Regions from separate parts of the Nocardia sp. NPDC047654 genome, predicted to be linked through region 2. Evidence: predicted binding sites of a transcription regulator. Region 2 holds the regulator's gene; the other holds the start of a gene.
What was found. The regulator HspR, encoded in region 2, represses chaperone genes until heat shock. The targets are predictions, from matches to a motif close to ANNTGAGTNNNNNNNACTCANNT.
Positions count from the first base shown of each region.

Region 1 (7,014 bases), 300 kb from region 2:
CCGGTGTTCGGCCCGAACTCCGCGGCGAGACGATGCCGGTCGGCGGCCATCAGGTCGCCGACGGTTCGGATGCCCAGCTCGGCCAGACGTGCGGCGATGCGCGTGCCGATACCCCACAGCGCATCTGTCGGACGATGGGCCATCACTTCGGTCCAGTTCTCGGCGGTGAGCCGGAAGACGCCCGCCGCCGTGCCCGCACCGGCGTCGGGCTCGGCCGACGACTTGCCCGCCGACTTGGCGAACCCGGTCGCGAGCTTGGCGGTGAGTTTGTTGTCACCGATGCCGATCGAGCAGGTCAGCTCGAGGCCGGCGATGGCGCCGCGCACCCGCTGCGCGAGGGCCTCCGGGTCGTCGGTGTCGGCGGCGAGGAACGCCTCGTCCCAGCCCCAGACCTCGACCCGTCCCGGAAACGTCCGCAGCAGCGCCATGACCTCGTCCGAGGCGTCCTCGTAGGCGGTCATGTCGAGCGGAACGAACACGCCCTCGGGGCACTTGCGCTGGGCGCTGCGCAGCGGCATCCCGGCCCGCACGCCGAACGCGCGCGCCGGATAGGACGCGCAGGTCACCACCTTGCGCGGTTCGGTGGGATCGCCGTGGCCGCCGACGATGACCGGCAGTCCCCGCAGTTCCGGGTGGCGGCGGAACTCCACCGCCGCCTGGAACTGGTCGAGATCGATGTGCAACAGCCATCTGGCCACACCCCGTTCTTACCCCAGTGGTGCGACATCGCGCATTGCGCGTTCCGCAGAACAGAACTAAATTCTGGTTATGAAGATTCGAGATCGGTTGCTGTTGGCGGCCGAGCGCCAGTTCGCCGAGCACGGGGCGCTCGACGCGACGCTGACGCAGATCCGCGCCGCGGCGGGCGCCAGCGTCGGCGCGCTCTATCACCACTTCCCGGACAAGGCCGACCTGTACCGGCAGGTGTGGGCCAACGCGCTCGCGGACTACCAGGAGCATTTCTGGGCAGTCGTCGGCGACAGCACCGACGCGCGCGCGGGCGTCACCGAGGGCGTGCGCGAGCACCTGCGGTGGGTCGGCGAAAATCAATACCGCGCAACCGTGCTCACCTCCGCGCGTCCACCAGGGGTGCGCGAGAGCGAGAGCAATCGCCGCTTCCTTTCCGACGTGACGCGGTGGTGGCGCACGCATGCCGGATACGGGGCGGTGCGTGATCTTCCGATCGATCTGGTCTACGCGCTGTGGCTGGGACCGGCGCAGGAATACACGCGACAGTGGCTGGGCGGCGAAATGCGCGTCGGCCCGGCCGAAGTCGCGGGCGAACTCGCCGACGCCGCCTGGCTCGCCCTCGCCGCCGATCGCACCCGAGCCGCAGCGGAGGTCTCCCGATGACGACAACCATCGCCCTCGACCTGGACAGCGCCGAGAAGATACTGGCCGCGCAGCCCTTCGCCATGCTGGTGGGCACCCAGATCACCGCGTTCGGCGACGGCGCGGCCACCCTGGTCGTCCCCCTCCGCCGCGAATTGACCCAGCAATTCGGTTACGTGCACGGCGGCGTGCTCGCCTACGCCGCCGACAACGCCCTCACCTTCGCCGCCGGTACGGTGCTCGGCGCGAATGTGCTCACCGGCGGTGTCACCATCACCTACCTCCGCCCCGCCGCGGGCGAGCGTTTGCGCGTCGAGGCAGCTGTCACCGGCGCGACGCGCCGCCAAGCGGTCGCCCACTGCGAGATCTACACGGAAAGCTCGGGCCGCGAACCCGTTCTGTGTGCGGTGGCCCAGGGCACCACCCGGCTCGCGGAAGCCGATCCGACCGGTGCGAATACCGGCGGCTGACCAACGGTCCGTCCGCCCGCTCGGCAGCATGCGAACGGCCGGGCACGGAGTTTCCGTGCCCGGCCGTTCCAGCCCAGGTCAGGCAGTAGCCGCGAAGGCAGGCCCCAACGCGGGTTCGGCCACCGGTTCGATGGCGTAGGCGAGGATGTCGGCCACGTCGGCGACGGGGCGGACATCCAGCGCGGCCAGCACTTCCGCCGGGACGTCGTCCAGATCCGGCTCGTTACGCGCCGGGATGAACACCGTCTTCAATCCGGCCCGCTGGGCGGCGAGCAGCTTCTGCTTCACGCCGCCGATCGGCAGCACCCGTCCGTTCAGCGTGACCTCACCGGTCATGCCGACGTCCGATCGCACCTGCCGTCCCAGCGCCAGCGACACCAGGGCGGTGACCATCGTGACGCCCGCGGACGGGCCGTCCTTGGGCACCGCGCCGGCCGGGAAGTGGATGTGGATGTTGCGATCCAGCACCGTCGGCTCGATGCCGATCTCCTCCAGGTGCGAGCGCACGTAGGTCAGCGCGATCTGCGCGGACTCCTTCATGACGTCACCGAGCTGGCCGGTGAGGGTCAGCGAGCGCTCACCCTCGGCGGCGTTCGCCTCGATGTAGAGGACGTCGCCGCCTGCGCCGGTCACGGCGAGACCGGTGGCCACGCCGGGGACGGCCGTGCGTTCGACCGAATCGGGGGTGAAGCGCGGGCGACCCAGGTAGTCCTTCAAGTCGGCAAGACCGATCGTCAAGGTGTCGGTATCCACCTCGTAGCCCAGGTCCGGGTCGTACCCCGCCGCCGCGGGGACGGCTACGCGCTCGGACAACCGGGTGGCCGCCTTGCGCAGCGCCTTGGCGATCAGTCGTTCCATCTGCCGAACGCCCGCCTCCCTGGTGTAGTTGGCGGCGATCTCGCGCAGCGCCTCCTCGCTGATCGTCACCTCCTCGGCGGTCAGCGCGTTGCGCTCCAGTTGCCGCGGCACCAGGAAGTCGCGCGCGATGGCCACCTTGTCGTCCTCGGTGTAGCCGTCGACGGTGATCAGTTCCATCCGGTCCAGCAGCGGGCCGGGGATTGTCTCCATCACGTTCGCGGTCGCGATGAACAGCACGTCGGATAGGTCGAGGTCCAGATCCAGGTAGTGGTCGCGGAAGGTGTGGTTCTGCGCCGGGTCCAGCACCTCGAGCAGGGCGGCCGCCGGGTCGCCGCGGAAGTCCGAGCCGACCTTGTCGATCTCGTCCAACAGGACGACCGGGTTCATCGATCCGGCTTCCTTCATGGCGCGGACGATGCGGCCGGGCAGCGCGCCGACGTAGGTACGGCGGTGCCCACGGATCTCGGCTTCGTCGCGCACGCCGCCCAGGGCCACGCGGACGAACTTTCGGCCGAGGGCGCGCGCGACGGACTCACCCAGCGAGGTTTTGCCGACGCCGGGCGGACCGACCAGCACCAGCACCGCGCCGGACCCGCGTCCGCCGACGACCTCCAGGCCGCGGGCGGCGCGGCGAGCGCGGACGGCCAGGTACTCGACCATGCGGTCCTTGACCTCGTCCAAGCCGTGGTGGTCGGCGTCCAGGACCGCGCGGGCGGCCGAGACGTCGGTGCTGTCGGTGGTCTTCACCGTCCACGGCAGCTCCAGCACGGTGTCCAGCCAGGTCCGGATCCAGCCCGATTCCGGGCTCTGATCGCTGGCGCGCTCCAGTCTGCCGACTTCGCGCAGCGCCGCCTCGCGGACGCTGCCGGGCAGATCGGTCTGCTCGACGCGGGTGCGGTAGTCGTCCGCGCCGTCCGGCTCGTCCTCGCCGAGTTCCTTGCGGATGGCGTTGAGTTGCTGGCGCAGTAGGAATTCGCGCTGGCTCTTCTCCATCCCCTCGCGAACGTCTTCGCTGATCTTCTCGCTGATCTCGGCCTCGGCGATGTGCGCTTTGGTCCACTCGATCAGTGTGGTGAGCCGTTCCACCACGTCGGGGGTCTCGAGCAGTTCCCGCTTCTGCTCGGCGGTCAGGTACGGGGCGTAGCCCGCGGTGTCGGCGATGGCCGACGGGTCGGTCAGCTGATTGACCGCGTCGATGATCTGCCAGGCCTCGCGGCGTTGCAGCACCGAGACGACCAGCTTCTTGTACTCCGCGGCCAGTTCCTCGGCGCGGCCGTCGGGGGTGGACGTCTCGACCGGCTCGGCCTCGACCCACAACGCGGCGCCCGGGCCGGTGACCCCGTGCCCGATCTTGGCGCGCCGTTCGGCCTTGAGGACGGCCGCCGGGGCTCCGCCGCGCATACGGCCGACCTGTTCGATGGTGGCGACCACACCGTAGGTGGCGTAGCCCTCGTTCAACCGCGGCGCGAGCAGCACGGCTTCGGTCTTGGCGGCCCGTGCGGCATCGATCGCGGCCTGCGCCGATTCGTCCAGTTCGATGGGCACGACCATGCCCGGCAGCACGATCGGATCGGTCAGGAACAGCACCGGCAGGTTCTGTGGTGTAGTCACGTCTTCGACCCTTCCAAAAGTTGAGCGATGCCTACTCAACCCCGGGGTGTCCGGGTTTGTTCCGCCCCGACCGGTCCGTTCGCTGACGGCGAAGTCCCGCTTCGCGTTGACACCCCCTCCAAGGCAATGAGAACGTGGGGACCTTGGTATCTCATACCGGCGGTACCGCCGGATCGGCTTAGGGAGTCCCATCGATGTCGTCGCTCGCCGCTGGCGTGTTCATCGACTGGGAGAGCTTGACCGGGCAGTCGAAGTTCGTGGTCGACCTGATCACGTTTCCGATCTTCAGCGCGCTGGCGGGCTGGCTGACCAACTGGACCGGCGTGCTGATGCTGTTCTGGCCGATCCGGTTTCGCGGCGTTCGAATTCCCGGCCTGCACGTGCTCTACCCATACTTCCCGCGGCGGGTCCAGGTGCTGCCGACCTTTTCCGGCGACGGCCGCCGCCTCGGCTTCCAAGGCTTCATCCCGGCACGCGCGGAGAAGATGGCCAGCATCTGTGTGGACAAGGCGCTGATGCGGATCGGCAGTCCGAAGGACTTCATCCACGAACTCGATCTCGACGGTATCGCCGACTACATCGCGGTGCTGGCGCGGGAGCAGGTGCGACCGCTGGTGGACGAGCTGATGTACCGGGACAACCCGGACCTGTGGCGCACCGTGCCGCGCGCCGCCAAGCAGCTGATCTACCAGCGGGTGGATCGCGAACTGCCCGCCCTGTCACGTCGCGCGTTCGCCTCGCTCGGCGACAACGTCGACCAGCTGATCGGCATCAAGGGCTTCGTGATCCGTTACCTGGAGGACAACCCGACCATCCTGAAGGACCTCACCACCACCATCGCGGCGCCCGAGCTGCGGTTCATGGTCCGTGTCGGCTTGCTCGGCGCGCCCTTCGGCGTGCTGCTGGCGCTGTACATGCATGTGCACCAGGACATCCCGGTGCTGGGCTGGGTGCCGGGCTGGGTGATCGTACTGCTCGCCTCGGCGGCGATCGGTGTGATCGTGAACGTCATCGCGGTGAAGATGGTCTTCGAGCCGGGCGACCCGCAACCGAGGTACAAGTACCTGTGGAAGCAAGCGCTGCTGGCGAAACGGCAGCCGCAGGCGGCCACCGATCTGGCGCACATCCTGGCCTACCAGGTGCTGACGTTGCCCAACTTGTCCAAGGAACTGCTGGAGGGCCCGAACGGGGACAAGACCAGGCAGCTGCTGGAGCGCTTGATCGCCGACGAGATCAATCGTCAGCTCGGCCCGACCACCACCCTCGTGCGGGCCGCCCTGGGACGCCGGCAGTTCGACAACCTCACGGTGGGCGCGGCGGGCGCGGCGGTCGGCTTGGCCCCGACCCTGGTCGAGGACGAGGAGTTCAACCGGGAGCAGGCCAAGACCATCGATGAATTCGCGGCGCGCAAGTTGCGGCGGCTCACGCCGGGGGAGTTCATGGAGATGTTCTACGCGTCCGTGGAACAGGACGCGTGGCTGTTGTATCTGCACGGCGCGGTCCTCGGGCTCGTGGTGGGAGCCGCCCACCTGCTGATTTTCGGCTGGTAGCGGGCCCGCGCCGACCAATATAAAACAAGCATGCTTGCCTTTTTTTAGTCTCGCTGCGATGCTGGACCCGGCGGCGCACGAGGCGGTGCGCCCGGTAGCGGCAGGGGAACTGATGGCTGACCTAGCGGCGTTGCTCGGCGACTTCGCCGACGAATGCGCGGACCTCGAACGACTCGTCGGCCCATTGGCGCCCGAGGAGTGGGCGCGCGCCACACCCGCGCCCGGTTGGACCATCGCCCATCAGATCGGCCATCTGGCCTGGACCGACGAGATCGCGACGATCGCCACCGCGGATGCCGCGCGCTTCGGGGAGTTGCTGACCGAAGCGGGGCCCCGTGCGCTCACGTTCGTCGACGAGGCCGCCGAGAAAGCCGCGACCGAACCGCCCGCCGATCTGCTGGATCGATGGCGGCGTGGACGCGCCTCGCTCATCGCCGCGCTGCGCGCCGCGCCCGCGGGCGTCAAGTTGCCGTGGTTCGGTCCGCCGATGAGCGCCGCGTCGATGATCAGCGCCCGCATCATGGAGACCTGGGCGCACGGGCAGGATGTGGCCGATGCCCTCGGCGTACACCGCACGCCGACGGCGCGGCTGCGCACCGTGGCCCATATCGGCGTGCGCACCAGGAACTTCGCCTACACCGTGCACGGAAAGACGCCGCCCGCAGCGGAATTCCGGGTCGCATTGACCGCGCCGGATCGCACGATCTGGAGGTGGGGGCCCGAGGACGCCGAACAGCGCGTGACCGGACCGGCGCTCGATTTCTGCATGCTGGTGACCCAACGCCGCCATCCCGACGATCTGGCGCTCGTGACGCACGGCGACGACGCCGCGGAATGGCTCACTCTCGCACAGGCTTTCGCTGGCCCGACGGGTGCGGGAAGGGCAGCGGGCCAGTTCGCCTGACCCGCCTGCACCCGGCCCGTCGACGACGCTTCGGAGCGGGCGAGCGCCACACTTGGGTGCGCCGTGTTCATGTCGACGGCCGGACGCCGTTGGCCGGGTGTCTCGAGTGGCAGTCGAGAATGGCGCTCGCCAGCTACCCGACTATTTACCCGTCGGTGCGTTCACGGAAACATCGACGCCATTTTCGGCGCGGTGACGCCTGGTAATCCCATCGCGACCACGCCGTCTTTCCCCGCGCCGGCTGTGATCCTGCTCTCTTCGATGCGACACCCTGCCCGACCCCCCAGGT
Region 1 covers NZ_JBIDDF010000002.1:415,242-422,255, reverse strand. The annotation lists gene ACGF7Y_RS10335 (DNA polymerase IV) at 1-698, opposite strand, end outside; gene ACGF7Y_RS10330 (TetR/AcrR family transcriptional regulator) at 769-1,353, shown strand; gene ACGF7Y_RS10325 (PaaI family thioesterase) at 1,350-1,802, shown strand; gene lon (endopeptidase La) at 1,881-4,211, opposite strand; gene ACGF7Y_RS10315 (hypothetical protein) at 4,466-5,821, shown strand; gene ACGF7Y_RS10310 (TIGR03084 family metal-binding protein) at 5,934-6,725, shown strand.
Region 1: the regulator HspR is predicted to act here: its motif matches at 4,290-4,312, upstream of lon (endopeptidase La).

Region 2 (7,014 bases):
TTGGTGGTCTGCACCATCGACGGTGAACCGACGATCTGAACATCGCGGTCGGACCAGGCGCCGAAGCTCGCGACGACCTTGCCGATCTGGCCGGTCACGCGGGGTTCCAGGCCGGGCCATGTGGTGCGCGGCTCGTCGGGTTCCGCGTACCACCACGGGTTTTCGTCGTGTTCGCTCACCGGCGTGACGGTGAGCCAGCGGTTGGCCATCGCCAGCTTGCTCAACGTCTCCAGGTCGTAGAGGTCGCACGGGTGGTGCCCGCCGACGAACAGATGCACCTTCGGATTGGTCCGCCGCATCGCCATCGACATCAGCTGGGCGCGCAGCGGCGCGATTCCGGTGCCGCAGCCGACCATCAGCATCTTGCGTTTGGCGTTGCGCGGAACGCCGAGGCCGCCGAGCGGTGAGCCCAGCAGCCACTGGTCGCCGACGACAGTCTGGCCGACGATGGCCGAGCTGACCCAGCCGCCCAGCACACTGCGGACGTGGAACTCGATCTCGCCGTTGGTGTTCGCGGGCACGGCGGGCGAGAGATAGCGCCACATGCGCGGCCGCGAGGGGATCTGCACGCTCAGGTACTGACCCGCGGCGTAGCGCATCGGCTGGTCCAGTTGCAGCCGGACGACGACGAGGTTGCGCAGCACCTCGCGGCGCTCGATCACCGTGCCGGTCCACGCCGACGGCGTGGTCTCCTTCTCCGCCGCGCCGATCATGGTGTCGGCGATGATCTTCAGGCCCTCGTCCCAGGCCCGGTCGACCTCGTCGGTCCACATCTCGGTCCCCGCGAACACCTTGACGGCGGTCTTCAGCGCGGTGGACACGGCGGCGTAGTGCGCGGGCTGCACGCCGTATTTGCGGTGATCCCTACCGAGTTGGGCCAGGAAGGGCAGTAGCTTGTCGGGCTCTTCCAACCGGTCCAGCGCGTAGGAGATCGCCTTGACCAGGCGATCGCGCTGGGAGTCCATCGCGGCGGGAAAGAAATCGCGGACGTGCGGGTAGTCGGTGAACAAGATCGCGTAGAACGATCTCGCCAGTTTCTCCGGCCCCCCATCCTCCGCAGCAACCGCCTTGAAAGTTGTTCTGATCAAAGCGACAGCGCGTGAATCCATTGATGTCACAACCCCATTTCGCACTCGTTCACGAACCTTGCCGGCGAGTGAGGTGCTGCGGGGCCACTCGACAGCAGCCGACGGAAAGGAGTGTAGGCGAGGTTTGCCAGCAACGGAATCTTTCGAAGGAACATCACGCGTGTAATTTCGTCGAAACGAGGATATTCAGCGAGACACGCCACAGAAACCGACTGCAAGACCGTAGATCTGACGAGAAATCAGTCATATGCACACTGAAAAGGTAAGTGGCACTTGGTCGATTTCGTCCCGATTGGTCTGTTCTAGCGACATCGGGGCAACATGAAGACCATCGGACGGGGACCGAACCGGGCAAACGCCACCGTTTCCGTAAACATATCTATGGTAGGAACCCACAGTTGATTCGACATCGAAATGAACTCCGCCGCACGACTTCCGTCGAACATGTTCTGGTTTACCCTCAGCAAATTATCGGCGGCAGCGGCGGTGAAACGACGACGGCCCCGGACTCGGATCGCGATGTGCGATCGAGGCCGGGGCCGTCGTCGTGCCGGTTATCGTCTGCGCTGACCGTCCTCGCGACGGTGCCGTGGCTGCCAGACGACCAGCGCGGTACTGCGTTGCGGGGCGAGGTCGGGACGGTATCCGGCCCGGGTTCGCTCCAGCTCGGCCGACAGTTCCGCGACCTGCTGCCGCAGCTCCTCCACCTGATTGGTCAGCTCGATGATGCGCTTGATGCCCGCGAGGTTGACGCCCTCGTCCTGGGACAACCGCTGCACCTCGCGCAGCAGCTCCACGTCCCGGGCCGAGTAGCGCCGACCGCCGCCCGAAGTACGTTGCGGCGTGACCAGTCCCAGACGGTCATACGTGCGCAGTGTCTGCGCGTGCATGCCGGCCAGCTGGGCCGCCACCGAGATCATGAAGAACTCGGCCCGCGACCCGCCGGACGCGTTCTTCGGTTCCGAGGACATCACGCACCTGCCCATCCCGCACGTGGATCGAAGCCACCGGCCCGCTCCGCCTCCTGGTAGCGCTCGAGCGCCTCGACGGCCTCGCGGTCCAGCTTCTGCGGGACCGCGACCTTCACCGTCACCAGCAGGTCACCCGCGCCACCGCCGCGCTTGGGCACACCGCGGCCGCGTACCCGCAGGGTGCGGCCGTCGGCGGTACCCGGAGGCACCTTGACACCGACCCGGCCGTCCAGGGTGGGCACCGAAACCGTGGTGCCGAGCACCAATTCACTGTAACTGACCGGAAGCACCAGGGTCAGGTCGTCGCCGTTGCGGCCGAAGACCTTGTCCTGGCTGACGTGGACGGTGACATAGAGGTCGCCCGAGGGCGCCCCGCGCAGTCCCGCCTCGCCTTGACCGGCCAGCCGGATCCGTTGCCCGTCACCGACTCCAGGAGGAATCCGCACCGTGATCGTGCGCGTGCGGTTCTGGATGCCGCTGCCGTGGCAGTCGACGCACGGATCGTCGATGATCGATCCGCTGCCCCGGCACTCGTCGCACGGCTCGCTGAAGCCGAACGCGCCCTGGTTGCGGCTGACGACGCCGGTCCCGTTGCAGATCGGGCAGACCCGCGGGCTGGTGCCCGGTTTCGCGCCGCTGCCGTGACACGTGGTGCACGGCGACGGGCTGGTCATCCGCAGTGGAACCGTGACACCCTGGGCCGCCTCCCGGAAACCGAGCGTCGTCTCGGTCTCCACGTCGGAGCCGCGCCGGGGGCGACTCGATGACGTCCGCGTGCCGCCGCCTCGGTTGAACAGACCGCCGAGCAGATCACCGAGGCCACCGTCGCCGGCGCCGCCGCCGCCGAAGATGTCCCCGATGTTGAACTCCTGCGAGAAGCCGCCCCCCGCAGCGGATCCGAACCCACCGCGACCGTAGCCGCCACCCGCGAAGAGCTTACGAGTGTCGTCGTACTCCTTGCGCTTGGCCGGATCCGACAGCACCGCGTGCGCCTCGCTGACGGCCTTGAACCGCTCCTCGGCTTTGTTGTCACCGGGGTTGGCGTCCGGATGCAAGTCACGCGCGAGCTTGCGATAGGCCTTCTTGATCTCGTCCTGCGAGGCGCTGGAGGAAACACCCAGCTCCTTGTAGAAGTCCTTTTCGATCCACTCCCGTTGGCTCACCGAGCATCTCCTCCTCTCGCATCATTGATCGTTCGCGCCGGCATCATCATCCGATGCCTCTTCGGTCGGCTGTTCGGTGTTTTCCGCCAGATCGGCCACGCCGTCGGTTACCCCGACGAGCGCGTGCCGAAGCACCCTATCGCCGAAGCGATAGCCTTTGCGCATCACAATGCCGATCACCGGATCGTGGCCGGAGCCCTCGTGCTGCACGGCCTCGTGCAGGGTCGGATCGAAGGGCTCACCCTCCGAACCGAACTCCTCGAGACCCTGCTTGTGCAGCGCGGTCGACAGCTTGTCGGCCACCGACTTCAGCGGACCGGAATCGAGGTCGCCGTGCGCCCGCGCGCGATCGAGATCGTCGAGCACGCCGAGCAGTTCGGTCACCACCGACGCCTTGGCGGAATCGATCGTGGCCTTGCGGTCGCGCTCGACCCGACGCCGATAGTTGGCGTACTCCGCGGTCAGCCGCTGCAGGTCGGCGGTGCGCTCGGCGAGCTCACCGCTGATGGCGTCGGCCAGCGCGTCGCCGCCGTTGCCGTTCTCCGCACCGTTGCCCGCCTCCGGGGCCTGCGCGGCCGCGGCGCCGTTGTCCGCGGCCGGCTGCCTGATCTCACCGGTCTCCGGATCGATCTTCCGGTTGTCGACGAAGGTGATCGGCTCCTTCTCAGAGTTGCCCTCGGTCACTTCTTCTCCGTGTCGACCGGCTCGTCCACGACCTCGGCATCCACGACCTGGTCATCGTCCTGCGCGCTGCTCGACGCGCCGTTGCCCTGCGCCGCGGCGTCCGCGGCGGAGGCCTCGTAGATGGCCTGGCCGAGGGCCTGCGACTCGGTCGCCAGCTTCTCGACGGCCGCCTTGACCGCCGCGATGTCGGTGCCCTTGAGGGCCTCGTTCGCCTCGGCGATGGCCGCCTCGACCTTGGACTTGACGTCCGCGGGGACCTTGTCCTCGTTCTCCTTGATGAACTTCTCGGTCTGGTGCACCAGCGACTCGGCCTGGTTGCGGGTCTCGGCCTCCTCGCGGCGGGCCTTGTCCTCGGCAGCGTGCGCCTCGGCGTCCTTCACCATCCGGTCGATCTCCTCCTTGGACAAGCCGGAGCCGTCCTGGATCTTGATCGTGTTCTCCTTGCCGGTGCCCTTGTCCTTCGCGGTGACGTGCACGATGCCGTTGGCATCGATGTCGAAGGTGACCTCGATCTGCGGCACGCCGCGCGGGGCGGGCGGGATGCCGGTCAACTCGAAGGAGCCGAGCAGCTTGTTGTGCGAGGCGATCTCGCGCTCACCCTGGAACACCTGGATCTGCACCGACGGCTGGTTGTCGTCGGCGGTGGTGAAGGTCTCCGAGCGCTTGGTGGGGATGGTGGTGTTGCGCTCGATGAGCTTCGTCATCACGCCGCCCTTGGTCTCGATGCCCAGCGACAGCGGGGTCACATCGAGCAGCAGGACGTCCTTGACCTCACCCTTGAGCACACCGGCCTGCAGGGCGGCGCCGACGGCGACGACCTCGTCCGGGTTCACGCCCTTGTTGGGCTCCTTGCCGCCGGTCAGTTCCTTGACCAGATCGGAGACGGCGGGCATACGGGTGGAGCCGCCGACGAGCACCACGTGGTCGATGTCGGACACCTTGATGCCCGCGTCCTTGATCACGGACTGGAACGGCGCGCGGGTGCGGTCGAGCAGGTCCGAGGTGATCTTCTGGAACTCGGCGCGGGTCAGCTGCTCGTCGAGGAACAGCGGGTTCTTGTCCGCGTCGACGGTGATGTAGGGCAGGTTGATCGAGGTGCTCTGCGAGGAGCTCAGTTCGATCTTGGCCTTCTCGGCGGCCTCACGCAGCCGCTGCATGGCCATCTTGTCCTTGGTCAGGTCGATGCCCGAGCTGGCCTTGAACTTGTCGACCAGCCACTGCACGACCCGCTCGTCCCAGTCGTCACCACCGAGGTGGTTGTCGCCGGAGGTGGCGCGGACCTCGACGACGCCCTCGCCGATTTCCAGCAGCGAGACGTCGAAGGTGCCGCCACCGAGGTCGAAGACCAGGATGGTCTGTTCCTTGTCGCCCTTGTCCAGGCCGTAGGCCAGCGCCGCCGCGGTGGGCTCGTTGACGATGCGCAGGACGTTCAGGCCTGCGATCTGGCCCGCTTCCTTCGTGGCCTGCCGCTGGGCGTCCTCGAAGTAGGCGGGCACGGTGATGACCGCGTCGGTGATCTCCTCACCGAGGTAGGACTCCGCGTCGCGCTTCAGCTTCATCAGCGTGCGCGCGCTGATCTCCTGCGGCGTGTACTTCTTGCCATCGATCTCGACGGTCCAGTCGGTGCCGATGTGCCGCTTGACGGAGCGAATGGTGCGGTCGACGTTGGTGACGGCCTGGTTCTTGGCCGGCTGGCCGACCAGCACCTCGCCGTTCTTCGCGAACGCGACGATCGACGGGGTGGTGCGCGATCCTTCCGAGTTGGCGACGACGACCGGTTCGCCGCCTTCGAGAACGGCGACGACCGAGTTCGTGGTCCCGAGGTCGATTCCGACCGCACGAGCCATTGTGGTTCCTCCTAGTTGACGTACCAATGTGTGTCGGTGCCGGGCGAAAACCGCCCTGCGACGTCCGATGAAGGACGCCGCGAGACCTCGCCCCTAGCACCTCACGGAGCACGGCCCCAGCAACACTGAGCGTGGTCGGCTCAATCCTGCCTCGCTGGAGTTCCGGAGTCAACCGAAACTTGAGCCATACACACTCAATCTTGTCGAAAAGCTCAACGGGTGGCTCGGGGAATTAATTCCCGGACGACCCCCGTAGTGCGTGACCTGCGGCACAGCAGGGTCATCGAGGCATTCGCTGTCTTCGGCCCGCGAGGCCCCACCACCGCCGTGCACCGAGCACAGTCACGGCGGGCGCCCGCGCGCAGTAGGGTGACGGCGGGTGGCCGGGTCGGCCGCCGTGCGCTGTCGATTCGAGGAGCCGCCATGAGGGCCGCCGTCGTCACCGCCGCCGAGTTCGAGGTCGCGGAACTGCCCACGCCCCGGCCGGGCGCCGGTCAACTGCTGATCGACGTGTCGCGCTGCGGCATCTGCGGCTCGGACCTGCATGCCCGCACCCACGCCGACGAACTGTCCGACTTGGCCGTGGCCACGGGATACGAGCACTTCATGCGTTCGGATCAGAGCGTGGTGCTCGGGCACGAATTCAGCGGGACGGTTGTCGATTACGGCCCGGACTGCCGCAGGAGATGGCGGACGGGGACACCGGTGGTTGCGCTGCCGATCGTCCGGCACGGCGAGCAGCCCCACCTGGTAGGGCTGTCGACCGCGGCGCCGGGCGGCTACGCCGAGCAGGTGGTGATCCAGGAATCGATGACCATGCCCGTGCCCAACGGCTTGTCCGCGGAACACGCCGCGCTGACCGAACCCATGGCGGTGGCCTGGCACGCGGTACGCAGAGGCCGCGTCGGGAAGGGGCAGACGGCCTTCGTCATCGGCTGCGGGCCGATCGGACTCGCGGTGATCAGCATGCTGAAAGCCGCGGGTGTGCGCACCGTGGTAGCCAGCGACTTCTCGCCACGCCGGCGAGAACTCGCTACCGCCTGCGGCGCCGATGTGGTGGTGGACCCGGCGACGGAATCGCCCTGGACGGCCGCTCCGAAGAAGGGCCGGATCAACGACGTCACCGACATACTCGCTCTCGGCTTCGACGCCATGGACCGCTTGCGGCGGGTCCCCAACCTGCCGTGGTGGTACGTCTTCCGGCTGGCCCACACGTTGAACAAGGGGCCAACCGGGCCGGTGATCTTCGAGTGCGTCGGCG
Region 2 covers NZ_JBIDDF010000002.1:719,861-726,874, reverse strand. The annotation lists gene ACGF7Y_RS11705 (globin domain-containing protein) at 1-1,109, opposite strand, end outside; gene ACGF7Y_RS11700 (heat shock protein transcriptional repressor HspR) at 1,643-2,059, opposite strand; gene dnaJ (molecular chaperone DnaJ) at 2,059-3,222, opposite strand; gene grpE (nucleotide exchange factor GrpE) at 3,244-3,906, opposite strand; gene dnaK (molecular chaperone DnaK) at 3,903-5,753, opposite strand; gene ACGF7Y_RS11680 (zinc-binding dehydrogenase) at 6,177-7,014, shown strand, end outside.